One region of the Edwardsiella piscicida genome, then DNA from elsewhere that is predicted to be linked to it. Evidence: riboswitches for the same ligand, from Rfam matches in the RefSeq annotation. Region 1 holds a riboswitch; the other holds the start of a gene.
The links. A riboswitch is a leader RNA that binds a small molecule or an ion and turns the genes downstream of it on or off. The one in region 1 is predicted to bind cobalamin.

Region 1 (16,002 bases):
TGTTTTCCATACCGCCGGCGACCAGCGCCTGCGCCTGCCCCGCCTGAATGGCCTGGGCGGCCAGCGCCACGCTCTTAAGCCCCGATCCGCAGACCTTGTTGACGGTAAAACCGCAGACCGCCTCGCTGAGGCCGGCCCGCAGCAGCGCCTGGCGCGCCGGGTTTTGCCCCAGGCCGGCCTGCAGCACGTTGCCCATGATCACCTCATCCACCCGCTGCGGGTCGAGGCGGGCGCGTTCCAGGGCGGCCCTGATGACCGTGGCGCCCAGATCGATGGCGCTGACGCCGGACAGGGCGCCGTTGAAGCTGCCGATGGCGGTGCGTACCGCGCTGACGATGACACAATTTTTCATCTTCTGTTCCTTAAAAACGGGGAGAGGGCGCGGTCAGAACAGGGTCAGACCGATAACAAAAATGACGCCGGAGAACAGCAGGGCGGTGATGCAGTAGCCCATGATGTCGCGCACCCCGAGCCCGGCGATGGCCAGGGCGGGGAGCGCCCAGAAGGGCTGCGCCATGTTCATCCACTGCTCGCCGTAGGCGATGGCCATCACCGATTTCCCGAGATCGGCCCCCAGGGTTTGCGCGGCGGGCAGGACGAACGGCCCCTGAATGACCCAGTGGCCGCCGCCGGACGGCACGGCAAAGTTGATCAGCGCAGAGCTGAAGAAGGTCATCAGCGGGAAGGTGTCTTTATTGGCCACGTTGATGAAGAACTCGGTGATCAGGCCGCCGAGGCCGGAGTGCTCCATCATCAGCTGGATCCCGGCGTAGAACGGGAACTGAATCAGAATGCCGGCGGTGCTGCGCGCGGCGGCGCTGACGGCGCGCATATAGGCCATCGGCGTTTTGTGCAGCAGCAGACCGGCGATCATAAACATCATGTTGACGGTGTTGATGGTGATGTTGAACCCCTTCTCGACGAAGTAGACGCCCAGATAGGCGATGCCCAGCGCGCCGATGATCAGCGCCAGCGTCCGGCTCTCTTCCAGCTTCTCCGACGGGGGGGCGTCGGCCGGTAATCTTTTTTGGAAATCGGCCTCCTCCTGCAGCAGGGCCGGATCGATGCTGACGACCTCCGACGGCCTGGGGGTCATCAGGCGGGTAATAAAGGGCATCACCACGATCAGGGCGAGGGTGATAAACAGGTTAAAGCCGGTGAAGAGGGTATCGCTGACCGGAATTAACCCGGCGACGTGCTCCACCGGGTTACCCGGGGTGGCCGCCAGTAAAGGCATCGAGCCGGAAAAGCCGCCGCCCCAGGTCAGAAAGCCGATGTAGGCGCAGGCGATCAGCAGCGGGTAGTCGGAGCCCGGCACGCGGCGGGCGACTTCGCGGGCAAACATCGCCCCCACCACCAGCCCAAATCCCCAGTTGATGACGCAGGCGACGGAGCCGAAAAAGGTCACCAGCATCACGCCCTGGGCGGGGGTTTTGGCGGCCGACGCGGCGGTGCGCAGCAGGCTTTTCACCGGAGCGGAGCTCGCCAGCGCGTGGCCCGTCACGATGATCAGCGCCATCTGCATGCCGAAGGCCAGCAGGTTCCAGAAGCCGTCGCCCCAGAAGCGCACCATGCTGAGCGGCGTTTGCGGGGTTAGCCACAGCGCGATGCCGAAGGTCAGCAGGGTCAGCAGCATGGCGAAAATCAAGGGGTCGGGCAGCCAGCGGCTGACGAAGCGCGCCATAAAGCGTGAGATGCGGCCAATCATGCGTCACCTCGCAGGATCTGCAGATCGGCGGCGACGTCAAAATGGGCCTCGGTCTTCGCGCGCAGGGTGGCCAGATCGCACCCTTCGGCGATGTCGGTCAGCCACATTTTGCCGTCGATAAAGCGGAATACCGCCAGCTCGGTGACCAGCACATGCACCGCATGGCGGGCGGTAAGGGGCAGGGTGCAGCGGCGGAGGATTTTGGCCGATCCATCCTTTGCGCAGTGCTCCATGGCGATGATCACCCTGCGCGCCCCGGTGACCAGATCCATGGCGCCCCCCATGCCCGGCACCATTTTGCCGGGAATCACCCAGTTGGCGAGGCTGGCCTGTTCATCGACCTGCAGCCCGCCCAGTACGCAGGCGTCCACGTGACCGCCGCGGATCAGGGCGAACGACATCGCGCTGTCGAACATGGCCGCGCCCGGCAGGATCCCACAGGGCTGTCCCCCGGCGTTTACCAGATCGGGGTGAGCGGTGGTGACCGGCCCCAGCCCCAGGAATCCGTTTTCTGACTGCAGGGTGATGTGGATGCCCTGCGGCAGATAATTGGCGACCCGCGTCGGCAGGCCTATGCCCAGGTTGACGATGTCGCCATCGCGCAGCTCTCGCGCCACGCGGCGCGCAATACGCTGTTTGGTATCCATTATGAATTCTCCTGAGGCAGGACGATATGGTCGATGACCGCGCCGGGCGTCACGATGTGGTCAGGCAGCAGCGCGCCGGTCTCCACCAGTTGGTCGGGCTCAGCCAGGGTGACGTCGGCGGCAAGGGCGATCAGCGGGTTAAAGTTGCGGGCGCTGAGCTGATAGGTCAGGTTGCCCAGGGGGTCGGCGCGATGGGCGCGGATCAGCGCCAGATCGGCGCGCAGCGGGCGCTCCAGCAGCCAGGTTTTGCCGTCGAGCTCAAGGGTCTGCTTGCCCTCGGCGGCGACGGTGCCGACGCCGGTGGGGGTCAGAAAACCGCCGAGCCCGGCGCCGCCGCAGCGGATCTGCTCAATGAGGGTGCCCTGCGGAACCAACTGAACCTCCATCTCCCCGGCAATCATGCGCCGCCCGGTTTCCGGGTTGGTGCCGATGTGGGAGGCGATGACGCGGCTGACCCGCCCGTTGACGATCAGCGGGCCGATGCCCGTATCGACAAAGGCGGTATCGTTGGCGATCAGGGTCAGGTCCCTGACGCCGGACTCCAGTAGGGCCGAGATCAGGCGGGGCGGGCTGCCTACGCCCATAAAACCGCCTACCATAATGGTCATGCCGTCGCGAAACAGCGCGCGGGCACTCTGTAAGGTCATCAGCTTGGTTTTCATTATTGTTCCCTGGTGTTTGCACGAATGTGAGTACGTACAGGGAATAGCAAGCCGAATGCCAGAGTGGCCTGTGGACGAGATTATTGATTATCGTATTGAATAATATGGATTATGATGAATGCCGCCGTGCGGCGGCGCGCGGGGCGCTGTGCAGAGCGTTGCGCACTGTGCAAAATTCTGCATAGCAGATTTTGGCCGCGGGGGGCCCCGCAGGGCGATAGGCGGCGCCTAGCACCCGGCCGGATCGATGCCGTACTCCTGCAGCTTGTACATCAGGGCGCGGCGGCTGATGCCCAGCATCAGGGCGGTGCGGGTGCGGTTTCCCGCCTGCTGTTCGAGCACCTCGCTGATGATGCGCCGCTCCTCGCGCTTGATCTCCTCTTTCAGATTGCGCTCGCCGGGCGGGGCGCTTTTGGCGCCAGCGCCGCCGCCGATGGGCTGGTGCAGCGGAGCCGGCAGATCGTCGGCAAAAATGACCGCGCCGGTGCTCATTACCACCGCGCGCTCGATGACGTTGGAGAGCTCGCGGATGTTGCCCGGCCAGGGCCAGGCGCTGAGCAGCGACATCGCCGCCGGATCGATCTCAATCATGTCGCGCTGGTTCTCCGAGCTGAACTTTTGTAAGAAATGGTTGGCGAGCAGGGCGATGTCCTGCCGCCGCTCGCGCAGCGGCGGCAGCGGCAGATGAATGACGTTCAGGCGATAGAAGAGATCGTTACGGAAGCCGCCCTCGCGCACCATCGCCTGTAAATCCCGGTTGGTGGCGGCCACGATGCGGATATCCACCCGAATGGTTTGGTGTCCACCTACGCGCTCGAACTCCCTTTCCTGCAGGATCCGCAGCAGCTTGGCCTGCAGCGGCGGCGGCATTTCGCCGATTTCATCCAGCAGCAGGGTGCCCCGATGGGCGCGCTCAAACAGCCCCTGGCGCTGGGTCTGCGCGCCGGTGAATGCGCCCTTCTCATGGCCGAACAGCTCGCTCTCCAGCAGCGACTCCGGCAGGGCGGCGCAGTTGACCTTGATAAAGGGGCCGCTTGCGCGCCGCGAGCCGTAGTGAATGGCGCGGGCAATCAGCTCCTTGCCGGTTCCGCTCTCCCCGCTGATCAGCACGTTGGCCTGCGAAAGGGCGATTTTCGCGGTGTCTTTGCAGATATCCATCATACGCGGGCTGTTGGTCAGGATATGTCCCCACTGCCAGCGGGTGCTCAGGGCCTGATGCAGGCTGCGGATCTCCTGCTTCATCGCCTGCAGCTGCAGCGCGCGCTGGATCAGTAAGTTCAGCTCATCCAGATCGAAGGGCTTGATCACATAATCGAATGCGCCGCTGCGCAGCGCCTCGACGGCGGTCTCCACCTCGGCGTAGGCGGTCATCAGAATGACGGGGGTGCGCGGCTGCCGGGCGCGCATGACTTTCAGGGCGTCGATCCCGTTCATGGTCGGCATACGGATATCCATCAGCACCACGTCCGGCGGCGCGTCGGCAAAGCGCTGCAGCGCCTCGGCCCCGTGGCTGGCGGCGTGTGTTTCATGCCCCTGGAGCGTCAACGCGGTGGTGAGCATGCGGCGTACGTTATCTTCGTCATCCACGATGAGAATACGGTTGCGGGTTTTCATTCTGCAGGGCTCTCCGGCGGATTGCGCGGTAACGTGAGGGTAAAGGTCGAACCGCCTCCCGGCGTGCTGACCACGTCAATATCCCCCCGGTGGGCGTTGATGATGCGCTGGCTCAGCGCCAGCCCCAGGCCAGTCCCCGAGGCCTTGGTGGTGAAGAAGGGATCGAAGATTTTTTGCTGTAGCGCGATATCGATGCCGCAGCCGCTGTCCTCTATCGCCACCGCCTGCTGCGCCGGGGCGGGTTGCCAGGTGCGTATGCGAATCTCGCCGCGCGCGCTGATGGCCTGCACCGCATTGATTAAGATGTTCAGCAGCACCTGCTTGAGCAGCTCGCGATCGGCCACGATCGCCGGCAGCCTCCTGTCCAGCGCGCAGTGGAAGGCGATCCGCGCCTGAACCCCGGAGGTTTGCACCAGGATCAGCGCCTCGTCGATCAGCGCGTTGAGCGACACCTGCTGCCACTGGCTTTGCCGCGGCCGGGAGAAGTCGAGCAGCTGCTGAATGACTTTATTAATAGAGTCAATCTCTTTGAGTACCACGGACAGGTACTCCTGATGCGCTGGCTGGGTGGTCTGTTGGCGGATGATCTGCACGTAGCCGCGGATGGCGGTCAGCGGATTGCGCACCTCATGGGCGACGCCGGCCATCAGCTCGCCCAGCGTGGCAAGCCTTTCGGTTTGCGCCAGGCGGCGCTGGGTCTCTTTGCGGGCGGTCAGATCGGAAAAGATCACCAGCGCCCCCATCAGTTCGCCATGGGGATTGTGGATGCGGCTGGTGGTGACGCTGATCTCAATGGTGCGATGACGCGCCGGGAAGCTGACCTCTTGCGCCAGGTGGGCGGTGCCGTGCGCTAGGGTATCCAGCACCGGACTGGCGAAATGGGAGTCGGAGAACAGGGCGGCGTAGGGCTGTCCCACCAGCTCATCCCGCGTATAGCCGGTGATGGCCTCTGCCGCGGGGTTGATGGTGGTGACCGCACCCAGCCTGTCGATGGCGATCACCCCGTCGGCGGCGTTTTCAATGATCAGATCGTTAAGGGTTTTGGTCTCGCGCAGCGTTTGCGCCAGCGCGTTGATGCTGCGGCTGATTTGCCCCAGCTCGCCGGGCAGCTCGGGGAGCGGCGCCGGCGTTTTATGCGCCAGCGTCGAGATCCCCTCGGTGATGATGTCGATATTGGCGCTGAAGCGCCGTGAAAAGAGGACGATCAGCAGCAGGCTGCACAGCAGACCCGCCGCCAGCGCCGCCATAATGCGCAGATCCATCTGGCGAGCCTGACGGTGAATATCCTGCGTCAGCTCATTGGCCCAGATGTAGCCCGTCACCTCGCCGTCTCGCCGAATGGGGCGCATCGAGTTGAGAATATCGCCGCGCACCTGGTGGCCGGAAAAGACGATCGGCGTATCGCTGCGCATCACTTCGCGTCCGGGGTGGTCGGCGGCAATGGTCACGCCGACGTTGCTTTGATACAGCGCGAACGGGGCATAGGTAATAATCGCATCCAGCGTTTTGCTGTAGTAGCCCGCGCCGATGCCGGGAAACGCCTGGGTGATGCGCTCGGTGATGGGGCTGAGCTCGGCATTCAGCGCCCGGATACGCTCAGCGCGCGGCAGCGCCGAGAAGTGGTCCAGGCGTTCGTCCAGCGCCTGGTCGAGCAGCTGCACGACGGCGGCCAGCTTTTTCTCTTTTTCGGCCAGCACCGCGGAGCGCCCCTCGATCTCGACGATATAGCCAATCGACAGCGTCGGTACGATGACCATCAGGATCGCCATGAGTATCATTTGATTGCGTAATCGTCGTGGGTATAACCCTCTTAAAAAGCGCATGCAGGTATCCCGGTGGCTCGGCGCAGGCAAACCCCGATTATCGAATTTTGCGCCGGCGGTTTCTCAGCGGCGCATCATATTCCGGCAAGTGCGGCGCACATGCGGCGGCGCCGCGTCGCGGGGATGCCGCGACGGCAGGGGGAGAGGGGCGGCCCGTTGGCCGCAGGGAAGGGGGGGTGCCTCGCGGCGGGGGTGAGCTGAGGCCGCGCCGGCGGCGGGGGAGAACGGCCTTAGGCGGGCAGCGGCCGCGCGGGGGAGGGATAATGAGCCGGGCGGCGATCAATGTTCCGCGAGCCACCGCTCCGCTTTCTCTCTGACCAGCGCTAATACCTGCGCCGCTGGCATATAATGCTGTTGCTGCAGGTGCTGCTGAGCAATCTCGGGGTGAGAGACGATGGCATCGTAGGTGAGATCGTAGATGAGCGGTTTGATCTCTTTATTGAAATAGTTGGTTTCTCGGCTGGTTAACGATAATTTTTGGTCGGCTAAGATATTTATCTCGGCGGTTAGGCCGGGTCTGGCAAAGCTCAGTAATTTATCATCGCTTTTCTCTTCCACGATTTTTTCGTAGCCGCCCTCGAGCATCGCCGATCGCACGATCTCTGCGCGGGCGTTTTTGGGGATCTCTCTCTGCCGCTGGTGCCGCACGTCGTCGAGCACCGCATTGGCGCGTGAGCCGATATAGGAGTCAATATCCTGCGCCAGGCGGTGATTGACCGCATGGCGGGCATGAGAGATAGACGTGGCCTCCATAATCAGCCTGTTGGCTAAATCGGTGCAGATATCGCAGAGCGTCTGGACTTTATCCAGCGGCTTATTGCAGCCAAGCTTTAGCAGGTCATCGCACTGACGCATGGTGAGATCGAATGTAATGCGAGCATCATGGCTGTCTTCTGATATTTTTCTAAAGCTGGCCAGATTCACCCTGTCGGCGTGGTTGGATGCATTGTCGTTTATATCGTAACTATGGTTTTTCTGAAATAAATGCAGCAGGGCGTTAATATTCATTGCGCACACTCTTTATATGCCGAAAGTGAAAGGAGAACGTCTTTTTGCGATATGACGATAGTCTTCGTCAAATAGTCTTATGTCGCGTCGGTTATATCGATTTATATAGATGATTGTATCTGCACATTGCTTATTTGGTAGCGCGCGTCGTGATTTGTTTAATTATTGTTGATAGAGGTCGGCGCGTCCGCTTTTCCGCCTGCGGTGCGTGGCAGCGCGCTGCCGCAGCGCCTTGAGCCCGACGCCATCAATAAAAAACACGCGCGGGCGCGGCATAAATAGGGTGGTTCGATAAGCGATATCGACCTATTTCGCATCGCAGGTCGGCGATAGGCTGCGATTTTTAACCATCAATGCGATATAACTCCATCGATATAGGCTATAAAATTATTCCGCAAATGAATAAATAGTACCGACGGCATTATTTATTATTGGTGGGGAAATGCATGCGCTGGCAATCCGCATTATTCACTCCTGCGCGGCGGACCGGCCTATTTTATCCGAGGCGCGGGGCATGAATAACGGCAAGGTGTGGCTCGTCGACGTCGGCAAATCCGCGCCCCCGGATCCGGTGCCCCAGGCGCACATTCACGCGCGGTTGGTCAACTACGCCGCCGCGCCGCGGGCAGAGGGCAAGGTGGGGAGGGCGCCGGCTATAGCAGGGTGACTCCGCCCGGCACCATGCTGAGCAGGTGCTGCACGGGCCAATGGCGGGTAAGCCGCTGTTGGGTTAGCCGCCACTTAACCTCGTCGACGTCATTTTTGCCTCGATCCAGCAGCAGCCCGACGACGCTGCCGCTGTGCGCCACGTTGATGCCATATAGCCCACAGGCGTCGACCAGCGACCGCAGCGCATCAAAGCCGGGCTTGGGCAGCAGCCGCTGGCTGGCGATGGCGCTGAGGGTGGCGGCCTCGCCCATCCGATAGGGATCTTGTGTCGCGCAGGCCGCCTGTACCTTGTCCCAGGCGCGCTGGAGCGCGGGGGCACCGGCCTGTAACGCCGCCCGGCGCGCGGCGCGGTGATAGTCCGCCGTGCGCAGCGTCAGCGGGCTCTCCAGCACCAGCAGATCGAGCGCGGGCGGCGCCGCGCAGGCGATTTGCGTGGAGGCATCGTTATGATCGAACAGGGTCAGCTGGCGAAACAGGGTGCTGTCGGTGGGCTCCAGGGAGACGCAAAGCGCGGCGAGCGTCCCCTCATCCAGGGTATGCCCCAGATGGTGCGCGGTGGCGACGGCGGTGGCGGCGATGTCCGCCGTGCTGCTGGCCATCCCCTTGGCCACCGGAATGGTGGAGTGGATATCGATGCGTATCTCGCGGCTCATCTGCGCCGGGTAGCGCCAGTGCTGCAATAGGCGCGTAACCATGGCGCGGGCCAGGGGGCGTTCGTCCGCCCGAGGCGCGCCGCGGCTGACTTCAACGGTGCTGTACCACCCGATGGGGCAGGAGATCAGCTTTTCACTGCCCAGGATCCAGCCCTGGATAAGCTCCCCGCAGGAGGCGGGGCACTGCGCAACGGCCACGCCTTCACCTTTGAACCGATAATTTTGCCGCATAGTGGCATGGCGACGGCAGGAAAGCCACGCTTTTCACCCTCGCCCTGCCGCGCCGGCGGGAGCGTGGGGAAAAAGCGTGCTATGGTGATAGTCTGAGAATCAGCGGTAACGCTATTTGCATGATAATAACGGGTGGAAGACGTACCCTCATGCGGTTTTTATGCTAAATTGCGCCGTCTTTACTTCTGTGATGGGCGACGAGCGCCGCGCAGGCGTGAGCATGAAGAGATCTTTGTGACGGTGAGCGAGCGTTGCTCGCTCACCATGTAATAAGCCGACAGGTTTGCCATATTAATGGTAGGGAAGGGGGTGTAACTCCCCCGCAGCCCCCGCTGCTGTGATGCTGACGACCCCGTGTACACCACTGATCGCAAGATTGGGAAGGACGGGCGAGGAGGACGCTAAGCCAGAAGACCTGCCCGTCGGTAACTACCAACAACTTCGGTGGGAAGTGGGTTGATCTGATGCATACAGTCGCAAGACTGGGTAACGGTGTATCTATACCCTCCAACCACCCTGAACAGGATCAGGGGCATGGCGGCACAGCAGTACGCGTTCGTTCTGGCGGGCACCGGCAGCGGCTGTGGCAAAACCACGGTGACGCTGGGATTGCTGAGTCTATTGAAACAGCGTGGGCTGCGCGTTCAGCCGTACAAAGTGGGGCCGGACTACCTCGATACCGGCTGGCATACGGCCGTGTGCGGCACCGCCTCCCGCAACCTCGATAGCTTTATGCTGCCCGCACCGACGCTTAACGCGCTGTTTGGCGAACGGATGCAGCGGGCCGACGTCGCGGTCATCGAGGGGGTGATGGGGCTGTATGACGGCTACGGCACCGATCCGAACTACTGCAGCAGCGCGGGGATGGCCAAGCAGCTCGGCTGCCCGGTGATCCTCCTGGTGGATGGCAAGGCGGTCTCCACCTCGATTGCCGCCACGGTGATGGGCTTTCAGCACTTTGATCCCACGTTGAATATCGCGGGCGTGATGGTGAATCGCGTCAACAGCGAGGCGCATTTCGCGCTGCTTAAAACGGCCATCGAACACTACTGCGCCATTCCCGTGCTCGGCTATATCCCGCAGATGGCGGGCGTTTCCCTGCCTGAGCGCCACCTCGGCCTGGTGACGGCCCGGGAGTCCGTCGTGCGGGCGCAGCCCTGGCAGGCGTTTGCCGCCGCGCTCGAACGCACCCTGGATATCGATCGCTTACTCTCCCTGTGCCCGATGGCGTCGCTGCCGCCCGGCGCCTGGCCTGCGCTGCCCGCCGCCGACGCCGGCCGCGGATTGACGCTGGCCATGGCCGAGGACGAGGCGTTCAACTTCTATTACCCGGACAACGTTGCGCTGCTCGAACGCATGGGCGTCGAGATCGTCCGCTTTAGCCCCCTGCATGACGCCCAGCTGCCCGACTGCCAGATGGTGTGGCTGGGCGGCGGCTACCCGGAGCTGTATGCCGAGAGGCTGGCGGCCAACGCATCGATGCTGGCGAGCCTGCGCGCGGCGCACCGGCGCGGCGCGGCGATCTACGCCGAGTGCGGCGGGCTGATGTACCTGGGCAGCACGCTAGAGGATGCCGACGGGGCGATCCACCCGATGGCCAATATTATTCCCGGTCACAGTAAAATGGGGCAACGGCTGACCCGCTTTGGCTACTGCGAGGCGCAGGCGCGTCAGCCGACGCTGCTGGCGGATAGCGGCGAAACGCTGCGCGGACATGAGTTCCACTACTCCGACTTTTCCCCCCACACCCCCGCGCTGCTGGCGTGTCGCAAAGTGCGCGATGGGGTGACCACCCAGGCGTGGGACGGGGGATGGCAGGTCGGCAGCGCCTTTGCCAGCTATCTGCACGTTCATTTCGCCCAGCGCCCGCGGATGCTGAGCCGCTGGCTGGCGGCCGCCAGGGCGGCCCTATGACGCTCTTGGCCTGGTGCCTCGCCTGGCTCCTCGACGCCGCGATCGGCGATCCGCCGCGCTGGCCGCACCCGGTACGCTGGATGGGGCGCCTGATCACCGTCGTGCAGCGGTGCGTGCGCCGCTGCTGCCGCAGCGAGGGCGCGCTGCGCATCGGCGGCGGCGTGCTGTGGCTGACGGTGGTGGGGGTGACGTGGGGCGTGGCCTGGGGGGGATTGACGCTGGCGCGGGCGATCCATCCGTGGCTGGGGTGGGCGGTCGAGGTCTGGATGATCTTTACTGCGTTGGCCGGCCGCTGTCTGGCGGATGCCGCCCGGGAGGTCGAACGGCCGCTGCGCGCCGGTGCGCTCGCCGCGAGCCGCGAAAAGCTCTCCTGGATCGTGGGGCGCGATACCTCGTCGCTGCAGCCGCCGCAGATCAACCGGGCGGTGGTGGAGACCGTCGCCGAGAATACGGTGGATGGCATCATCGCGCCGCTGTTCTTCCTGCTGCTGGGCGGCGCGCCGCTGGCGCTGGCCTACAAGGCGGTCAATACCCTCGACTCGATGGTGGGCTACAAGCATGAAAAGTACCGGGCGATCGGCATGGTCAGCGCCCGGATGGATGACGCGGCGAACTACCTGCCCGCGCGGCTGAGCTGGCTGCTGCTGAGCGCGGCGGCGTGGCTATGCCGCGAGGATGTTGCCCGCGCGCTGCGCATCGGCTGGCGCGATCGCCGCTGCCACAGCAGCCCCAACTGCGCGTGGCCGGAGGCGACCGTGGCCGGTGCGCTGGGGATCCGGCTGGGCGGGCCGAACGATTATTTTGGCCAGCGGGTGGAGAAGCCCTGGATCGGCGATGCGCGCCGCGCGGTTACCCCAGATGATATTTCCCGAACGATTCGACTGATGTGGGTCGCGTCAGCCCTGGCGCTGGCGCTGTTTATGGCGGTGCGCTGGCTGCTGGTCGGCGCGGCCTGAGGAGACGAGATCATGCAATATATCCAGCAACCCCAGGCGATTGAGGCCAAAAGTTTCGACATCATTGGCGAGATCATCCGTGAGACGCGCCCGACGTACCAGTTCGCCAGCCCGCTGCACGAGGCGATCGTCAAGCGGGTTATCCACACCACCGCCGACTTTGACTGGCTGGATATCCTCTGGTTCTCCCCGGATGCGCTGACGCAGCTGTGCGCGGCGCTGAGCCGGCCGTCCGTTATCTACACCGATACGACGATGGCCCTCTCGGGGATCAATAAACCCCTGCTGGCCACGTTTGGCGGCGAGTGTCGCTGCTATATCAGCGATGCGCAGGTGGTGGCGCAGGCGAAGGCGCAGGGGATCACCCGCTCCATGGCGGCGGTCGATCGGGCGGTGGCGGAGGCGGAGCGCCCGGTGTTTGTCTTCGGCAATGCGCCGACGGCGCTGTTTCGCCTGCTGGAGCACGATGTCGCCGTCGGCGGCGTGGTGGGGGTGCCGGTGGGGTTTGTCGGCGCGGCGGAGTCGAAAGCGGCGCTGACGCACAGCGGCTTGCCCGCCATCGCGGCGCTGGGGCGCAAGGGCGGCAGCAACGTGGCGGCGGCGATCGTTAACGCCGTGCTGTACCACCTGCGGGGGGAAAAATGAACGATCGGGCCTTCGATACGCCGGTGTGGCACCACGGAAAGGCGCTGCGCAAGGGCTATACCACCGGCTCCTGCGCCACCGCGGCCGCCAAGGTCGCCGCGCTGATGGCGCTGCGCCAGCAGCCGATCCACCAGGTCTCCATCGTCACCCCCTCCGGCGTCACGCTGAACCTGAGCGTTGAATCGCCGCATATCGAGGGGGAGCAGGCCATCGCCGCCATTCGCAAAGACGGCGGCGATGATGTCGATGCGACCCACGGTATGCTGATTTTTGCGCGGGTCACGCTCAACGACAGCGGCACGATATCGCTGTCGGGGGGCGAGGGGGTCGGCACCGTGACGCGCAAGGGAATTGGCTTGCCCATCGGCAGCGCGGCGATCAACCGCACGCCCCGCCACACCATTGAGTCGGCCGTGCGCGAGGCGATCGGCCCGACGCGCGGCGCCGCGGTCGAGATCTTTGCGCCGGAGGGCGTCGCGCGGGCGCAGAAAACCTACAACGCCCGCCTGGGTATCCTGGGCGGCATCTCGATCATCGGCACCACGGGCATCGTGACGCCGATGTCGGAGGAGAGCTGGAAGCGTTCGCTGGCGCTGACGCTGGAGATGAAGCGCGCCGCCGGGATGACGCGGGTGGTGCTGGTGCCGGGCAACCACGGCGAGCGCTTTGTGCGTGAGCAGATGGGGATCGAGGCCGATGCGGTGGTGACGATGAGCAACTTCGTCGGCTATATGATCGAAGAGGCGGTGCGCCTGGGGTTTCGCCAGATCGTGCTGGTCGGCCACCCGGGCAAACTGATCAAGGTCGCCGCCGGGATCTTCCACACCCACAGCCATATGGCCGATGCGCGCATGGAGACGCTGGTGGCACATCTGGCGCTGCTTGGCGCGCCGCTGGCGCTGCTGACGCGGGTGCGCGACTGCGACACGACCGAGGCCGCGATGGAGCATATCGACGCCTACGGCTTTCAGTCGCTGTATGACCATCTCGCCGAACGTATCTGCCAGCGGGTCATACAGCGGCTGCGCTTTACCCAGCATCTGCCGATCTGCGACGCCATTCTGTTCTCGTTTGATAACCAGACGCTGGGCAGCAACCGCCCGGTCGCCGCGATCGTGGCGGATCTGCAATGTTGACGGTCGTGGGGGTGGGGCCGGCGGGCGTCCATCTGATGACCCCCGCGGCGCGCGATGCGATCGCGCAGGCGGAGAGCCTGGTGGGCGGGGCGCGTCATTTACAGCAGTTCCCGACCTTTCGCGGCGAGACCTTCACCCTCGGCGCCAACGTCGCGGCGCTGCTGGCCTGGCTGGAGGCCCGGCGCCGGCGCCGCGTGGTGATCATGGCCTCCGGCGATCCGCTGTTTTACGGCATCGGCACGCGGATCGTGGCGCACTTTGGTATTGAGCATGTGTGCATCATCCCCGGCATCAGCGCGGTGCAGTATCTCTGCGCGCAGGCGGGCGTCGACATGAACGAGATGTGGCTCACCAGCAGCCACGGCCGCCGGGTCAATTTTGATGAGCTGGCGCGCCATAGCAAGGTCGCGATGGTCACCGACGCGCGCTGTGGACCGAAAGAGATCGCCGCGCAGCTGGTTGCGCGGGGGAAAGGGCATCGCTGGATGGTGATCGGTGAAAACCTGGCGATGGAGAGAGAGCGGATTTACTGGCTGCCCGTCAGTGAGGTCCGCGCCGACTATGAGATGAACGCGGTGGTGATCCTCGATGAACGATGAGCTTTTTCTGCGCGGCGAAACGGTGCCGATGACCAAAGAGGCGGTGCGCGCGCTGGCCCTCAGCAAACTTGCGCTGCACCGAGCCCGCCATCTGATTGATATCGGGGCGGGAACCGGCAGCGTGTCGATTGAGGCCGCGCTGCAGTTTCCCTCCCTGCGGGTGACCGCCATCGAGAAAAACCCCGCGGCGCTGCGCCTGCTGGCGGAAAATTGCCGGCGCTTTGCCTGCGACAACGTCAGCATTCTGCCCGGCACCGCGCCGATGCCGGTGGCGGCGCGGGCCGACGCCGTGTTTATGGGCGGCAGCGGCGGCCACCTGACGGCGCTGATGGACTGGTCCATGGCGCAGCTGCATCCCGGCGGGCGCCTGGTGATGACCTTTATCCTGATGGAGAACCTGCATAGCGCGCTGGCCTACCTGGCGCAGCGGGGAGCGCAGGGCGTGACGTGCCAGCAGATACAGACGGCGTCGTGGGTTCCGCTCGGCAAGGGCCACTACTTTAAACCGAATAATCCCGTTTTTGTTATCGCCTGTCAGAAGGAGGAGCATCATGTCTGAGACATTCGATCCCCGCTGCGTGTGGTTTGTCGGCGCGGGGCCCGGCGATCGTGAGCTGATTACCCTCAAGGGCTATCGGCTGCTGCAGCAGGCGCAGGTGGTCATCTATGCCGGGTCGCTGATCAACCCTGAGCTGCTGGCGTACTGCCCCCCCGGGGCCGAGTGCCACGACAGCGCGGCGCTGCATCTGGCGCAGATCCTCGATCTGATGGAGGCCGGGGTCCGGGCCGGGAAAACCGTAGTGCGTCTGCAGACGGGCGATGTCTCCCTCTACGGCTCCGTGCGTGAGCAGGGGGAGGAGCTGACCAAGCGCGGCATCGCCTGGCAGGTGGTGCCGGGGGTCAGCGCCTTTCTCGGCGCGGCGGCGGAGCTCGGCGTGGAGTATACCGTGCCCGACGTCGCGCAAAGTCTGATCATCACCCGCCTCGAAGGCCGCACGCCGGTGCCGGCGCGTGAGCAGCTGGAGTCGTTCGCCCGCCATCAGACGTCGATGGCGATTTACCTCTCCGTTCAGCGGATCCACCGGGTTGCGGAGCGGCTGATCGCGGGGGGCTATCCGGCCGCTACGCCGGTCGCGGTGATCTATAAGGCAACCTGGCCGGAGAGCCGCACCGTTCGCGGCACGCTGGCGGACATCGGCGATCGGGTGCGCGATGCGGGGATCCGTAAAACGGCGCTGATCCTTGTCGGTAGCTTCCTCGGCGATGAGTATCACTACTCAAAGCTCTATGCGGCGGACTTTAGCCATGAATACCGTAAAGCCTGAGTCCATCGCGCTATTTTGCCTGACGCCCGGCGGCGTGCGACTGGCCAAGCGGCTGGCGGCGCGGCTGCCGCTGACCTGTTTTACCGGCGAGGCGCTGTGGGAGGCGGGGTTTATCCCGTTCGACGGCGGCCTCGCCCAGACCGTTCGCCGCGCCTTTCCCCACTATTCGGCGCTGATTTTCATCGGCGCGACGGGGATCGCCGTGCGCGTGCTGGCGCCGCTGCTCAATGACAAGTTCAGCGATCCGGCCGTGGTGGTGATCGATGAGCGCGGTCAGCACGTGATCAGCCTGCTCTCCGGACATGTGGGGGGGGCCAACGCCTTGACCCGCGCTCTGGCGGGCATGCTGGGGGCCGATCCGGTGATCACCACCGCCACGGACGTGAACGAGATGGCCGCGCTGGATACGCTT
Region 2 (16,002 bases), 160 kb from region 1:
GGCCAAAGATCGCGCGGAGAACCTGATGATTGTCGATCTGATGCGTAACGACGTTGGCCGGATCGCCGCGCCGGGCAGCGTCAGCGTGCCCGAACTGTTCGCGGTGGAAACCTTCCCCGCCGTTCACCATCTGGTCAGCACCGTCTGCGCCCGTCTGGCCGAGGGGCTGGACGCCTGCGATCTGCTGCGCGCCTGCTTCCCGGGCGGCTCGATTACCGGTGCGCCCAAGATCCGCGCCATGGAGATCATCGATGCGCTAGAGCCGCAGCGGCGTAACCTCTACTGCGGCGCCATCGGCTATATCAGCGCCTGCGGCAACATGGATACCAGCATCACGATCCGTACCCTGCTGGCGGAGCATGGACGCCTGCACTGCTGGGCGGGCGGCGGTATCGTCGCCGACAGTGAGGCGGAGGCCGAGTACCAGGAGACGCTGGATAAAGTCAGTCGGATCCTGCCGCTGCTGGCGAACGGAGCGCCCCCGCGATGCGACTAAGCCCGGCGCTGGCCCGCTTTGTGGCCCATTTTCAGCTGAATCGCCCGCTGCCGGAGCGCCCGCCGCGCCACACGCGCCAGGCGGCGGTGCTGATCCCCATCGTCAACCGCCCACAGCCGACCCTGCTGCTGACCCGACGCGCGGCCGACCTGCGCAAGCACCCCGGCCAGGTCGCCTTTCCCGGCGGAGCGCACGATCAGCAGGATGCCTCTCTGTATGCCACCGCCCTGCGCGAAGCGCAGGAGGAGATCGGGCTGGATCCCACCCGGGTCAAGATCCTCGGCCATCTGCCGCCGCAGGACAGCAGCAGCGGCTTCTGCGTTACGCCGGTGGTCGCCATTCTTTCCACGCCGCTGCGCCTGCACCCCAACCGCGACGAGGTCGCGCAGATCTTTGAGCTGCCCCTGACGCAGGCGCTGGAGCCGGGCCGCTATCATCCGCTGGATGTGACCCGCGCCGGCGCGGCGCACCGCCTTTACCTGTCCCGCTACCGGGAGTTTCTGATCTGGGGACTGACGGCGGCGATGATCCGCCGCCTGGCCCTGCAGACCCGCGCGCCCTGAGTCGGCGCCGATCCCCTACCTCAGTTTATCCGAGCCGCGCGGCGCCACGGCGCGGCGGCCGCGCGCATTTTTGCTAGCCACCCGACAAAAACGGACCGTCGCCGTCCCCCAGCGGGCAACAATGTGAATATGTCTTGATTTTCACTCTTCACAGGGTCATATGATAGAAAAGTGGAAATTGGCAGCATATTCCCATGGTTATTTTGCGCAGTTCGCCGTACCGCCGATCGCCGCGTTCCCGCGCGAGAGAGCACGCCAGTGGCACAATTACGCGTGCGCCGACGCCGCAGTTCGGTTATTGTTGGCGCCCCATTAAAGGGGCCTGTGCAGCATTAAATTATTTAATGCGAATCGGCGATAACAACTCCACCCGCCGCCGCCGTGACGGCGACCCCGGGTGACACGTGACCCGCGATTGCGCCGGTCGACGACTTTACACCAGCAGCACAAGACATAGCCTCTTTAAGGAGCTTTAGCGTGATTAGCGTTTTCGACATGTTCAAGATCGGCATTGGCCCCTCCAGCTCCCATACGGTCGGCCCGATGAAAGCCGGGAAACAGTTTGTCGATGATCTGGCGGCGCAGGGTCTGTTGCCGTCGGTCACGCGCGTTGCCGTTGACGTTTACGGCTCGCTCTCACTGACCGGTAAAGGCCATCACACCGATATCGCCATCATTATGGGGCTGGCGGGAAACCTGCCGGACAGCGTCGACATCGACGCCATTCCCGAGTTTATCCGTACCGTGGAGAGCAGCGAACGGCTGCCCCTGGGCCGCGAAGGCCACCCGGTCATCTTCCCTCGCGACGGCAGTATGGTCTTCCGCAGCGATAACCTGCCGCTGCATGAAAACGGGATGACCATCCGCGCCTACGGCGCCGGCGACGCCCCACTGTACAGCAAAACCTACTACTCCATCGGCGGCGGCTTTATCGTTGATGAGGAGCACTTTGGCCAGGACAGCGGCGACGACGTCAAGGTTCCCTATCCGTTCCACTCCGCGCAGGCGCTGCTGGACTATTGTGAAGAAACCGGGCTCTCCATCAGCGGGCTGGTAATGAAAAATGAGCTGGCGCTGCACGGCAAAGAGGAGATTTACGCCTACTTCACCGCCATCTGGGACACCATGCAGGCCTGCATTGAGCGCGGACTGAACACCGAAGGCATTCTGCCGGGGCCGCTGCGGGTGCCGCGCCGCGCCGCCGCGCTGCGTCGGATGCTGGTCACCAGCGACAAATACTCACGCGATCCGATGAACGTGATCGACTGGGTCAACATGTTTGCCCTGGCGGTCAATGAAGAAAACGCCGCCGGCGGACGCGTCGTCACCGCGCCGACCAACGGCGCCTGCGGCATCGTACCGGCCGTGCTGGCCTACTACGACCACTTTATCGAACCCGTGACCCCGGATGTCTTCGTGCGCTACTTCTTGGCCAGCGGCGCTATCGGCGCCCTGTATAAGATGAACGCCTCGATCTCCGGCGCCGAAGTCGGCTGTCAGGGCGAGGTGGGCGTCGCCTGCTCCATGGCCGCCGCCGGGCTGGCGGAGCTGCTGGGCGGCAGCCCGGTGCAGGTGTGCATCGCCGCAGAGATCGGCATGGAGCACAACCTGGGGCTGACCTGCGATCCGGTCGCCGGTCAGGTACAGGTACCATGCATCGAGCGTAACGCCATCGCCTCGGTGAAAGCGATCAACGCGGCCCGCATGGCGCTGCAGCGCACCTCCGCGCCGCGCGTCTCCCTGGACAAGGTAATTGAGACCATGTACGAGACCGGCAAAGACATCAACGCCAAGTACCGAGAAACCTCGCGCGGCGGCCTGGCTATCAAGGTTCAGTGCGGCTGAGGCACAGCCGCTGCGATAGCACAGCGGGGGCTTTCGCCCCCGCTGTCTTACCCACTCCCCCGCCATGGTGCTACGGGCGCGCGTCCGGTGCGCTCTCGTGCGCGCGGTGGCGATGATAGCCATCCAGCATGCTACGGAAGATCTGCCCCGGCGTATCCCCCAGCGTACACAGATAGAGATGGGCGCACAGGAACATCAGTGCGACCACCGCCAGCACCATATGCAGCGTCAGCATCAGCGGCGCCTGTCCGGCGCTAAACTGCGGATAAAGGCACAGCAGACCGCTGACCATCAGCAGCGGCACCAGCGCATACATAATCGCCAGATAGGCCAGCTGCTGCAGCGGGTTAAATTTGCCCCGCGCATCCGCGACGAAGGGGTGCACCTCGCCCTTCATTATGCCGAACAGATAGAAGCGCGCCTGGCGCAGGCAGCGCGAGATCAGCCCCCGCCAGCGGACGCGGTAATGGCGTCCATTGCCGCTCAGCAGGTTGATCAGTACAAAGCCGACCCAGGCGACGATCAGCACATAGCCGCACAGCGTATGCAGAGCGACCCACTGCGCCACCGGCCCCAGCGAAAAGTGGCCGCACAGCCCGCTCAGCAGCAGCAGAACAAACAGCAGCGCGTTGCTCCAGTGCCAGCAGCGCACCGCCGCCGAGTAGAGATACAGCCTCACCGGTACCCCCGGGGCATTCTTCGGCGCCAGGGCGTAGCGCAGCGCCCCGTGCAGCGCCAGCCCGACCAGCAGCGCGACGACCAGCGCCGCCGCCAGCGCCAGCCACTGTGGCCAGTAGTCCGGCGTGTAGTGTAACTCCGCACCCCAAATGCTATTCATGCTTGCTCCTCCCGGTGGATCTCTTTACGACGATACAGGCTGACATCTCCGCTGCGCGCATCCCGCTGGCGATAGACCTCCTCTTGGCCAATCCAACTCTGCACCTCCGCCGACTCCAGACGACCAAAGTGCAGCGCATCGGTCGGGCAGACCGAGACACAGGCGGGCGCCAGCCCCTCCGACAGGCGACTATCGCTGCAGAAGTTGCACTTATCCGCGACGCCGCTGCGCGGATCCAGATAGCGCACGTGGAAAGGACAGGCGGCGACGCAGTAGTCGCAGCCGATGCAGCGGGACTTATCGACCTGCACGATCCCGTTATCATCCCGGAAAGAGGCGCCGGTAGGACACACGCTGACGCAGGGTGCATCGGCGCAGTGCTGGCACGAGACCCGAACAAAGCGGAAGCGGCCATCCGTCTCCTGCTCCGGCAGATGGATCTGCACCTGCAGCCGACTGTATGCCGCAGGCACATCGTTCAGCACCCGGCAGGCGACGGTACAGGCCTGGCAGCCGATGCAGCGTTTTTCGTCATGCAGCATGACATAGTGGTTATCGTTCTGATTCATCGACGGCTCCTTCAGGCGCGGCTCAGGGTAACGCCAGCGGTGTGTACCACGGTGCCGGACACCGGGCTGGTTTCATGGGGCAGCAGATTGCCGCAGTGGATCCCGTGGCGGGTGGCCTCCGTACGGGCACCGGCCTTCGCGCCAAAGCCCATATAGACAAACAGGGTATCGGGGCGGATCGCCGGGGTCACCAGCGCCCGGCCCTTTTCCCGGCCGATCGCGTTTTCCAGCCACACCATATCGCCGCTGCGAATACCGCGCGCCTGCGCCGTTTGGGGATGTACCCACACCGCGTTATCCCACATCAGCTCGCTCAATAGCGGCACATACTGCGTCGCACCGTTGGTGTGCACCGCTACCTTGCCCTGAATAAAATAGAGCTGATCCGGCTGCTTAAGGGCCAGATTCCGAAAGCGCGGGGCGCCATAGCCCGGCAGTAGCGCCTCCAGCGCCGCCGAATAGAGCTCGATACGTCCACTGGGCGACTTAAAGCGCAGAGCCCCGCCCAGCGTGCCGTCGCTATCGCACTGCGCCGCCGCCTGAGGATAGCGCTCGATAAACCGCGCAACCGAGGCCGGCTCGCGCAGCAGCAGCGGCACCCCCCAGCTGAGATATCCCTTTTCGCGCAGCGCACCGTACAGCGCCCGATCGCCCCCCAGCTGAAACAGCTGGCGCGTCGCCATCGTCTCCCAGGGGTAGTACTGGCCCAACCCCAGCGCCTCCCCCAGCTCCTTCCAGATCTGCCAGCTGGGCCGCGCGTCGCCGATGGTCTCCACCACCTGCTGACGCAGCGCATAGGCCGGGTTGAGGCCGGACACATCGCTGACCTCCTCATCGCGCTCCAGATAGGTACACTCCGGCAGCAGATAGTCGGCATAGGCGGCGCTTTCGCTCAGATACACATCGCAGCTCACCACCAGATCCAAGCTCTCGACGGTCTTCACCAGATCGGGGCGACAGGTGACGGTCTGAAACGGATTATGGCGCGACATAATCCACCCCTTCAGCGGATAAGGCGTCTGCTTCAGTGCGGCATCGATAATGCTTTGCACCACGCCGCCGCTGGCGGTGATATAGGTAAACTGCGGCGCCGTCGCGTCAATACGCGGCGCCTGGATGGATGGCATCCCCTTCACACCGGGTTTGGCCAGCGTCGGCGCCACCGTCTCGCCGGCCAGCTTGTTATACACGGAGGCCCCCTTCTTCTGATACAGGCCGCCCTGACGCTCCACGTTACCCAGCAGGGCATTCAGGGTGAAGATCATCCGCCGCATGTCGATCTCTTCCTGCGAATAGGTCGCGCGGTGGCCCGGGTTGACCATCGCGTGGGGCGCGCAGGCGGCCAGCTCACGGGTCACCCGTACGATGACCTGCGCCGGGATATCCGAATGCTGCTGCGCCCAGGCCGGCGTGGTCTCACTGACCGCCGCCGCCAGCCGATCGAATCCCAGAGTATAGCGATCGACAAAGGCCGCATCGTACAGACGCTCGGCGATCATCACGTGACACATGGCCATCAGCACCGGCAGATCGCCGCCGGGGCGGATCGCATGCCATTCATCGGCCTTGCTGGAGAAGACCGACAGCCGCGGATCGAAGCTGACCACCTTGGCGCCCCGCTCCTGCGCCATCATCATTTCATGCGTATCGGCGACCTCAATTCCCTCATACAGATTGTGACCGAAGGCCACCATATAGCGGGTGTTGACGATGTCCATCGCCAGATCGCCGCCCATCATCACCTTGGCGGCGATAGACTTACCCGCCGGACAGGTCGAGGCGTGGGTAAAGGTATTCGGGGAGCCATAGGCGGAGGCCAAATGGAACAGGTGCCCCGAGAGGGAGCCGGACTTGGAGGAGAACGCCAGGCTCTGCGCGCCGTGCTGCGCCTTGATGGCATTCATTTTTTCAGCGATCTCACGGTAGGCCTGCTGCCAACTGATCGTCTGCCACTCCCCGGCGCCGCGCGGGCCGCTGCGCTTCATCGGCCTGACGATACGCTGCGGATCGTTGACCAGACTCACCCCGCTGCCGCCGCGGGCGCAGATCCGCGTGCCCTGATGCGCCGCCTGCGGATTTCCTTGGATAAACACCGTTTTATTGTTCACCACCTGCGCCTGTATCGGGCAGCGGAAAGAGCACATCTCGCACAGACTGGGCGTCAGCCTAGCCTTACCTTTTATTTCATCGGGTCGATTCAACGCCAGCGCCCCGGGCGGAAAACTGCTTAGGGCACATCCACTACAGCCAATTCCAATGCCTTTAAGAAAAGAACGACGACTGATGCTCATATAGTCTCCTTTTTATTATATAAAATGATTATAGGGAGAAATGAGATTTATTATTTGAGCTCATCAGCAAATAAGCAGCCTATGGGAAATTATTTCCCCACCACTGACGCCGTCATGATAAATAAATGTGAACAGATGTTGCGTCAATATATACCGGGAAAACGGGTAAATTAAAAATAGCATAACCAGATAAAGCAATAATACCTCGTCAACGCCAATAATAGTATAGCGCATCATTGCTTTATTCCATTATTAGGGCGCCCCACCGCCCTGCGCGGCGCGCCACGCGCGCGATGCGCTGCAACATCCGCCCTCTGTCATCGGGCATATCTCCTCTCACCGCGCCAGCAACGGGGATCACTACAGATTAGCCCGGCTAACATGAACCGGTTTTTAATGGCATATTCAATGAATCACCACCATTAATCCAGAGCGAGAATAGCGCGGCGCAATATATTTATGGCATATCCAATAAACTTTTTCGCAACATTTCAGCAAGACACAGCACAAATAAGCGCGGGGCGTTTGTGGCATATTCAACAAATAATGATATGGAATCTCATCATCATATTCATGACAAGGTCATGACCGCCCGCCGATTATTCCCCACCCCGTACCGCGACGATCTCGATATCTACGCACCTCGATCGCCGCGGGTCAATACCGGGGACACTCCGTTCGCGCGCGGCTACGGCAGCACAATATTGCTCTGGCTCAGCAGCCCCATGCGCTGATGAACGGCGCAGGCCGCTTCCACGATCGGCATCATCAACGCCGCGCCGCTTCCCTCCCCGAGGCGCATCTCCATATGCAGGTACGGCGTCAGCCCCAGCGCCGCCAGCGCCAGCGCCGCCCCCTTCTCCGCCGAATGGTGCGACGGGATCAGATAGGGATGTACCCCCGGTGCGATCCGGCAGGCGGCCAACGCCGCGGCATAGGAGAGAAAGCCATCCAGCACCAGCGGAACCCGCGCCGCCGCGGCCCCGATCATCACGCCGGCCATGCCGACCAGATCGAACCCGCCCAGCGCCGCCAGCGTCGCCACGCCGTCTTGGGGGTCGGGCGCGTTGATACGGATAGCCTGCTCCACCACCGCCACCTTATGCCGTAGACGATCGGCCGGCAGGTTGGCGCCCAGCCCCACCGTCTGCGCCGGCGCGCTGCCGGTCAGCACGCTGACCAGCGCCGCCGCCGGCGTAGTATTGGCGATGCCCAGTTCGCCGATCCCCATCAGATCGACCCCCGCCTTGGCCTGCGCCATCGCCAGCCTGGCGCAGCGCACCAGCAGCTCTTCGGCCTGCGCTCGGCTCATCGCCGGGCCGTGCGCAATATTGCCACAGCCCCGCCCCATGCGCATATTGACCGCCTGCGGCAGGGGATCGGCGTCGATGCCGGCATCCACCAGCGTGACGGCGGCGCCGGCCTGCTGCGCCAGCACACACACGCCGGTGATCCCCAGCGCCATATTGTGCGCCTGGATGGCGGTCACCGCCTGCGGCGAAATGGCGACCCCTTCCTGGTATACTCCGTGATCGGCGGCGATAACGAAGATCTGTTTCTTCGTCACGGTCGGCGGCTGTGGCGCAGTGATCCCGGCCAGCTGAACGGCGAGCTGCTCCAGCCGTCCTAGACTGCCGGGGGGCTTCAGTAAACTGTCTTGGCGCTGGCGCGCCTGCGCCTGTGCCGCGTCGTCCAGCGGACGAATGGCGGCGACGATCTCCGCCAGCGCCTGTGCATAATGGGTCATCGTTGCGTATCTCTTAAGGTTAATGTCATGCGCTCCGCGGAGCGTGTTCGCGTCATCATGATGACGAGGCACCGCGCGCGTGGTCGCGCATCAGCTGATAGATGCGCGCGATATCCACATGCTCGCGCAGCGCCGCCGCCAGCCCGTCAAACTGTTGCTCACGCCAGGCAGCGTAGTTGAGGCGCGGACCACCGTCCGGCGCCAGCCCCTTACGCTCGCGCAGCGCATCGAGCAGCGCTCGCGTTAGCGCCGGAGTATCAAACAGCCCGTGCAGGTAGGTGCCCATCACCAGACCATCGGCGCTGATGGCGCCCTCCTCCCGATCGTCCGCCGCCCCGTTGACCGACAGCAGGCGGCAGAACGGGGAACATCCGGCGCCGCGCTGAGTCACCCCCATATGGATCTCATAGCCCGCCAGCGGAATCGCGCTGCACCCCGCCCACGGACCGGGCAACCCGCCCAGCGACGCGCCCCGCACCTGCGCGGTGGTTTTCTCCCGGGCAAAACGGGTTTCGCAGTCCAATAGCCCCAGACCGCTCATGGCCGCCTGCGTCGACTCAACCCCATCGACGATCCGCCGCCCCAGCATCTGGTAGCCGCCGCAGATGCCCAGAATCGGCGTACCGGCCTGGTGGGCGCAGAGGATCTGATGGGCCAGGCCGCTGTCGCGCAGATAGCGCAGATCGGCCAGCGTGCTTTTGCTACCCGGCAGGATCAACAGATCCGGCTGGCCAATCTCATCGTGCTCCGTGACATAGCGCAGGGTGACGTCCGGCTGGGCGTTCAGCGGCGAGAAATCGGTAAAATTGGCGATATAGGGGAGCTGCAGCACCGCGATCTCCAGCGCCCTCTCCCCCGCGTGCCGGTATTTGCCGCGCTGCAGCGCCACGCCGTCTTCGTCATCCAAATCGAGCGTCAGCCACGGTACGACGCCCAGCACCGGTACGCCGGTAAGGGACGCTATCTGGCGCAGGCCCGGGGTCAGCAGCGTCACGTCACCGCGGAACTTGTTGATGATGACCCCTTTGACCCGCGCGCGCTCCGGCGGCGTCAACAGCGCCAGGGTGCCATAGATGGAGGCGAATACGCCGCCGCGATCGATATCGGCCACCAGCAGCACCGGCGCGTCGATCGCCTCCGCCATTCCCATATTGACGATATCGCCATCGCGCAGATTGATCTCCGCCGGACTGCCTGCCCCCTCCAACACCATGATGTCGACCTGACGGGCCAACTCGCGGTACACCCGCGCCACCTGCGCGAGTAGCTGAGGCTTATGGCGGTGATAGTGGACGGCATCCATATCCTGCAGCACCCGTCCCATCAGCACCACCTGGGCGTGACAGTCGCTGGTAGGCTTAAGCAGGATCGGGTTCATCCGCACGTCCGGGGCTATCTTGGCGGCCTCGGCCTGCATCATCTGCGCGCGTCCCATCTCGCCGCCGTCGGCGGTGATCCCGGAGTTCAGCGCCATATTCTGTGACTTAAACGGCGCCACCCGGTAGCCATCCTGGGAGAACACCCGGCACAGCCCGGCGCACAGAACGCTTTTCCCCGCGTCCGAGGCGGTGCCCTGTATCATGATCGAGAGGGTCATGCTCCCTCCCCCAGGACGCGCGGCGGCCAACCGATAAAGGCGCGGTGACCGCTGGCGCCAAACCGTCGCATTCTCATCGTCATTTACCCCATAAAAAAAACCGCCGAAGCGGGTTGGTCATGCGCCAGCGCGAACGGCGCCCTGCGGCGACGTCCGACCCAGCCCATCCCCTCCCACCGAGGGCATTGCTACGTTATGGCATGACGGCCGGTATTCTGGCTTAGCCTCACTCTCGCCCGCGCCTTCCCAATCTTGGCGATCAGTGGCATTCTGCGGGGTCGTCGGCATCACAGCAGCGGGGGCTGCGGAGGAGTCACACCTCCTTCCCGAACGCATCGCGTCGGTAAACCGTCGTGCACCTGCGGGTGCTTGCAGAAAAGCGCCCATAGCGCATAAATTACAGCAAAATCATCAAAAGAGTAGCCTTACCCCTATCGACGGGGGCTGATGGACAGACTCAAGACGCCCCGTGCGCAGATTTCACCCGATCAGGGGCCACTCATTAATCGAGGGGGCAGACGCCCGCCGTGACGACGGTGCGCTGAGCCGGCCTCCCTTTTGGAGCACCGCAATGTTACACAGCCAGCACGGCGGCGACGTTCTCGGCGTCGCAGAGCGCCTGGGCGTCAGCGCACTTAGCCTCACCGACTTTAGCGCCAACATTAATCCCCTGGGCATGCCCGACAGCCTGCGCCAGGCCCTGCACGACCACCTGGCGTTGGCCCAGCCCTATCCCGACATTGAGTACCGCGCGCTGCACCGCGCCCTCGCCGCCCATCACGACGTCGACGCCGCCTGGATCGTCGCCGGCAACGGCGAGACAGAGCTGATTTTTGCCCTGGCCGATGCCCTGCGTCCGCGGCGCGCCCTGCTGCTGACGCCCGGCTTCGCCGAATACCGTCGGGCGCTGCAGCGGGTGGGCTGCGCCATTCAGACCCACGCGCTCAAGGCCGAGAACGGATTTCAGGTGGATGAGGATCTGCTGGCGGCGCTGACGGCCGATCTGGACTGCCTCTTCATCTGTACGCCCAATAACCCGACCGGACTCACCCCCGATCCCGCGCTGCTGCTGGCGCTGGCGGAGCGCTGCCAGCGCCTGGGCATCCGCCTGATCGTCGATGAGGCCTTTTGGGACTTTATCACCGAGCGGGTGGGGATGATCCCGCAGCTGGCGCGCTTCCCCTGCCTCTGCGTGCTGCGCTCCCTGACCAAGTTTTACGCCATCGCCGGACTGCGCCTGGGCTACCTGCTGAGCGCCGATGCGTCATTGACCGCGCGGCTGCGGGCGCGACAGATGCCCTGGAGCATCAATGCCTTTGCGGCGCTGGCCGGCGAGGTCGTGCTGCGCGACCGCGCCTATCAGCAGGCCACCCACCGCTGGCTGGCGCAGGAGCGCCCTTTTCTGCACTCGGCGCTGTCGGCGCTGCCGTCGCTTCAGGTGTGGCCGGGTCGCGCCAACTATCTGTTCCTGCGCTGCGACCGCCCGCAGATATGCCTGCAGCAGGCCCTGCTGCCCCACGGCCTGCTGATCCGCCGCTGCGCCGACTACCCGGGGCTGGACTCGCGCTATTACCGGGTTTGCGTGCGCCTGCGTCCAGACAACCTGCGGCTGATCGCCGCTATGCGCGCCTGCCTCAGCGAAGGCTAACGCACGCCGGCGCGCGGTGACCGGGGGGCTGAGCGGGGGCTGCCCACGCCCCGCACCCGGCGGCCTCATCCGGGGCGCGCCGATCGCGGCAGAGTGTGACCTTACGCACTTAACAGCGCGTGGTTGCGCAACGAAAGCAGCCTTTGCGCACGCTTTTTTCATCATTGCGCGCTCGCTATCCAAATTCGTTGTCTTTCTTGCGTTTAAATACGTATAATACCCGGCGTCAATTTTGTTGAATGGTTTCAGCCCTTGATTCGTCGCAGCGCCTACTACATAACAACGCGGCCTTTGCACTGGTCACCTCCCCACGGGCACGCATTTTTTGCCCCGGCACGTCGGCTGTCGCCTATTCTTCTTAGTAGTTCTATTTTCGCATCACCTGTTTTACCCCCTGTCCTCCCAGCCATTGGCGGTGGGAGTAAGCTTTTTCCAATCCATCACAACTTGCAGAAATGAATGTCATGAAAAAGACCAAAATCGTATGCACCATCGGTCCGAAGACCGAATCCGAAGAGATGCTGGGTAAACTGCTGAACGCAGGCATGAACGTAATGCGTCTGAACTTCTCCCACGGTGACTATGAAGAACACGGCCAGCGCATCAAAAACCTGCGCGCTGTCATGGAGAAGACCGGCCAGAAAGCCGCTATCCTGCTGGACACCAAGGGCCCGGAAATCCGCACCATGAAGCTGGAAGGCGGCAATGACGTCTCCCTGACCGCCGGCCAGACCTTCACCTTCACCACCGACCAGAGCGTCATCGGCAATAGCGACCGCGTCGCCGTCACCTACCCGGGCTTCGCCGCTGACCTGCGCATCGGCAACACCGTGCTGGTGGACGATGGCCTGATCGGCATGGAAGTGACCGATGTCACCGAAAGCACCGTGGTGTGCAAGGTTCTGAACAACGGCGACCTGGGCGAGAACAAAGGCGTTAACCTGCCGGGCGTGTCTATCCAGCTGCCGGCGCTGGCCGAAAAAGACAAGCGCGACCTGGTCTTTGGCTGCGAGCAGGGCGTTGACTTCGTCGCCGCCTCTTTCATCCGTAAGCGCGCCGACGTACTGGAAATCCGTGAGCACCTGAAGGCCCACGGCGGCGAGCAGATCCAGATCATCTCCAAGATCGAAAACCAGGAAGGCCTGAACAACTTCGACGAAATCCTGGAAGCCTCCGACGGCATCATGGTTGCCCGTGGCGATCTGGGCGTGGAAATCCCGGTAGAAGAAGTTATCTTCGCGCAGAAGATGATGATCGAAAAATGCAATCGCGCCCGCAAAGTGGTCATCACCGCGACCCAGATGCTGGACTCCATGATCAAAAACCCGCGTCCGACCCGTGCGGAAGCCGGTGACGTTGCCAACGCCATCCTCGACGGCACCGACGCCGTCATGCTGTCCGGCGAAAGCGCCAAGGGTAAATACCCGCTGGAAGCCGTCGGCATCATGGCGACCATCTGTGAGCGTACCGATCGCGTCATGCAGAGCCGTATCGACACCCTGCACGACTCACGTAAGCTGCGCATCACCGAAGCGGTATGCCGCGGCGCGGTAGAGACCGCCGAGAAGCTGGATGCCCCGCTGATCGTCGTTGCCACCGCCGGCGGCAAATCCGCCAAGGCCGTCCGTAAGTACTTCCCGGATGCGATGATCCTGGCCCTGACCACCAACCCGGTCACCGCCCGTCAGCTGATCCTGAGCAAAGGCGTCATCCCGATGATGGTCAAAGAGATCGCCTCTACCGACGATTTCTATCGCATCGGTAAAGACGCTGCCCTGGAAAGTGGTCTGGCGCAGAAAGGCGACGTTGTCGTCATGGTCTCCGGCGCACTGGTACCGAGCGGCACCACCAACACCGCCTCAGTACACGTGCTCTGATAGCACAAAAATAATTAAATTCAAGCGCCGCTCTGCGGCGCTTTTTTTATCCTGGTACAACATTTTTATCTCTTGAATTGATATTATTAATAGAATTAACTGAATAGCGAAATAAGAAGATTCCAATAGAAGCGACCTGTTTTGTCTCTCTTTTTTAACCTTCCCGCAAAACAAGGTGGTTCTTTGAGCGAACGATCAAAATAAACCGCTTTAGCATGAAAAATTTATTCTCTTTAGAAAATGGTTTGTGTAATACTTGTAACGCTACATGGAGATTAACTCAATCTAGAGGGTTTTATAATGAATCGTACTAAACTGGTACTGGGCGCTGTTATCCTGGGTTCTACTCTGCTGGCTGGCTGCTCTTCCAACGCTAAAATCGACCAGCTGTCTTCTGACGTTCAGACTCTGAACACCAAAGTTGACCAGCTGTCTTCTGACGTGAACGCAATGCGCGCTGACGTTCAGGCTGCTAAAGACGACGCAGCTCGCGCTAACCAGCGTCTGGACAACATGGCTCACGCTTACAAGAAATAAGATTTCTTGAGCTGAGCGAAAAAGGCGCACTTCGGTGCGCCTTTTTTATTTCTATCGCGCCCTCTCACCGCTCACCTCTAGCACGTCGCTACCGTTCAACGCCGCCCTCACCCACACAGCGCGCTCTGCGCCGCGCTATGATACGTAGAAAAAAAGGGAGGTAAAACCCTCCCCTTAGGATACGCCGAGTGCTCCTAGCCCCCTTAGCGGCCGTTTAATACCGCCTCGGGGATCGCGGCGTCGATCGGCGCCGGCGCGGTGGCGGAGGCTGCGTTGCTGGCCGGTGCATTAGCCGGGGTCGCGGCGCTGACCGGCGCGATGGCGGAGGCTGCGTTGCTGACCGGTGCATTAGCCGGGGTCGCGGCGCTGACCGGCGCGGTGGCGGAGGCTGCGCTGCTGGCCGGTGCAGCATGGCTCACCAGCACCGGCATACCGGAGCGTCGCGCCATCGCCTCGTCAAACGCCGCGCGATCCGTCAGCGGACTGGTGGCGAAGGCGGATACCCGACCGTTTAACGCGATCGGCATCGTCTGCGGATCGTCGCGCTCGGTGCGCGACAGCGGCTGGTGCACCTCGACATAGCGCTTACCGTCCGGCTCTACCGACGTCTTCACTGGCTGATTGACGATCTGCACCCGGGTGCCGCCCGGTACGCTGCGAAACAGCGCTTCGATATCCCCCGGACGCAGGCGGATACAGCCGGAGCTGACCCGCATGCCGATGCCAAAGTCAGCGTTGGTGCCGTGGATCAGGTAGACCCCGCCCTGGGCGGCCAGACGCAGCGCAAAGCGCCCCATCGGGTTATCCGGCCCGGCGGGCATCACCGCCGGCAGGCTGATCCCCTGCGCCTGATAGTGGCGGCGGATATTGGCGGTCGGCGTCCAGGTCGGGTCCTTGATATGCTGAGAGACCCGGGTCACCATCTCCGGCGTATTGCGCCCCAGCTGACCGATGCCGATCGGATACACCTCCACCCGATTCTCTCCCGGCGGATAGTAGAACAGGCGTAGCTCGGCAAGGTTGATAACGATCCCCTCACGCGGCGTGTCCGGCAGCAGCATCTGGGCGGGGATGATCAGCTCGCTGCCCGGTCGAGGCAGGAAGGGATCCACGCCGGGATTGGCCTCCAGCATCCCCAACAGCCCTATCTGAAAGCGTGCAGCGGTCGCCTCCAGCGGCTTGCCGTCGCGGGGAACGGTGTAGGTGAAGTTTTCGCCGATAAGGCGGCTGTCCGGCGCCGGCAATGGATAGTCCGCCGCGTGGGCGCCGCTCCCTGCCGCCATCCATAGCGACAGCACAAGGCTTACTGCAGTCAATGCACGTTTCATGCTGGGTTCCCGATCTGTTCTGTGTCCACCGACGCCGCCGCGCCGGATACCGGCCTGGGGCGACAGCCGCAGGCGCTCAACACAAATATTAATATTTACTTACGTAATGGCAATTTATTCTGCCAGCATTGCTCTAAATAATTCTGCAATTTACACTTGTTTTCAAATGATTACCAAAGTATAGCCGGCAACATCTTCGCGGACCTTCGCGCTGGGCGAACGACGGGAGAAAATGCGCCGGCGCATCGCCTGCCACCTGCGCGCCGAGGGCACGGCGCAGCCCAAAGCGTCAGTTTTGGCCATCTAAGATGAAATGATGCGTCAGAGGGGAAATGAGGCCTATTTTTATCGCCATTGCAGATACAGAATGAAATAAAACATTATTTTTTGCTTTATTCTGAGCGCCTATTTGCACGGCACCCTCCGGGAAAATACGTTAAATATGCTTTTTACTTAAATAAGCATAATAGAATGGCCATGGCGCGCTTATTTTAGCGCCACGGCCCGACGCGGAAAATATCACCCTCCCGCGGAATAATACCGGCTAGTGCTGTAGGATATACAGCTGGTGGCTGTAGGCGACATCCTCTGGATTATTGATGGGATACCCCTTTACCCAGGGCTTAATCAGACGGGCATTGGTGTATTGGTACAGCGGAGCGATCG

Region 2: another riboswitch for cobalamin. It lies ahead of L1P05_RS08915 (cobyric acid synthase); the one in region 1 lies ahead of L1P05_RS09620 (cobyrinic acid a,c-diamide synthase CobB).

What each region holds. Positions count from the first base shown of each region.
Region 1 covers NZ_CP090968.1:2,109,091-2,125,092, reverse strand. The annotation lists gene L1P05_RS09660 (acetyl-CoA C-acetyltransferase) at 1-352, opposite strand, end outside; gene L1P05_RS09655 (TIGR00366 family protein) at 386-1,708, opposite strand; gene L1P05_RS09650 (3-oxoacid CoA-transferase subunit B) at 1,705-2,355, opposite strand; gene atoD (acetate CoA-transferase subunit alpha) at 2,355-3,017, opposite strand; gene atoC (acetoacetate metabolism transcriptional regulator AtoC) at 3,246-4,631, opposite strand; gene atoS (two-component system sensor histidine kinase AtoS) at 4,628-6,454, opposite strand; gene eseQ (microtubule-disrupting T3SS effector EseQ) at 6,734-7,462, opposite strand; gene L1P05_RS09625 (GHMP family kinase ATP-binding protein) at 8,116-8,982, opposite strand; cobalamin riboswitch at 9,278-9,452, shown strand; gene L1P05_RS09620 (cobyrinic acid a,c-diamide synthase CobB) at 9,550-10,929, shown strand; gene cbiB (adenosylcobinamide-phosphate synthase CbiB) at 10,926-11,885, shown strand; gene L1P05_RS09610 (cobalt-precorrin-8 methylmutase) at 11,898-12,530, shown strand; gene cbiD (cobalt-precorrin-5B (C(1))-methyltransferase CbiD) at 12,527-13,666, shown strand; gene L1P05_RS09600 (cobalt-precorrin-7 (C(5))-methyltransferase) at 13,660-14,265, shown strand; gene L1P05_RS09595 (decarboxylating cobalt-precorrin-6B (C(15))-methyltransferase) at 14,255-14,824, shown strand; gene L1P05_RS09590 (cobalt-precorrin-4 methyltransferase) at 14,817-15,590, shown strand; gene cbiG (cobalt-precorrin 5A hydrolase) at 15,571-16,002, shown strand, end outside.
Region 2 covers NZ_CP090968.1:1,949,456-1,965,457, forward strand. The annotation lists gene pabB (aminodeoxychorismate synthase component 1) at 1-496, shown strand, start outside; gene L1P05_RS08885 (CoA pyrophosphatase) at 487-1,059, shown strand; gene L1P05_RS08890 (L-serine ammonia-lyase) at 1,537-2,904, shown strand; gene phsC (thiosulfate reductase cytochrome B subunit) at 2,975-3,742, opposite strand; gene L1P05_RS08900 (4Fe-4S dicluster domain-containing protein) at 3,739-4,311, opposite strand; gene phsA (thiosulfate reductase PhsA) at 4,323-6,602, opposite strand; gene cobT (nicotinate-nucleotide--dimethylbenzimidazole phosphoribosyltransferase) at 7,291-8,349, opposite strand; gene L1P05_RS08915 (cobyric acid synthase) at 8,405-9,946, opposite strand; cobalamin riboswitch at 10,135-10,314, opposite strand; gene cobD (threonine-phosphate decarboxylase CobD) at 10,518-11,594, shown strand; gene pykF (pyruvate kinase PykF) at 12,059-13,471, shown strand; gene L1P05_RS08930 (major outer membrane lipoprotein) at 13,772-14,008, shown strand; gene L1P05_RS08935 (L,D-transpeptidase family protein) at 14,212-15,336, opposite strand; gene L1P05_RS08940 (peptide ABC transporter substrate-binding protein) at 15,881-16,002, opposite strand, start outside.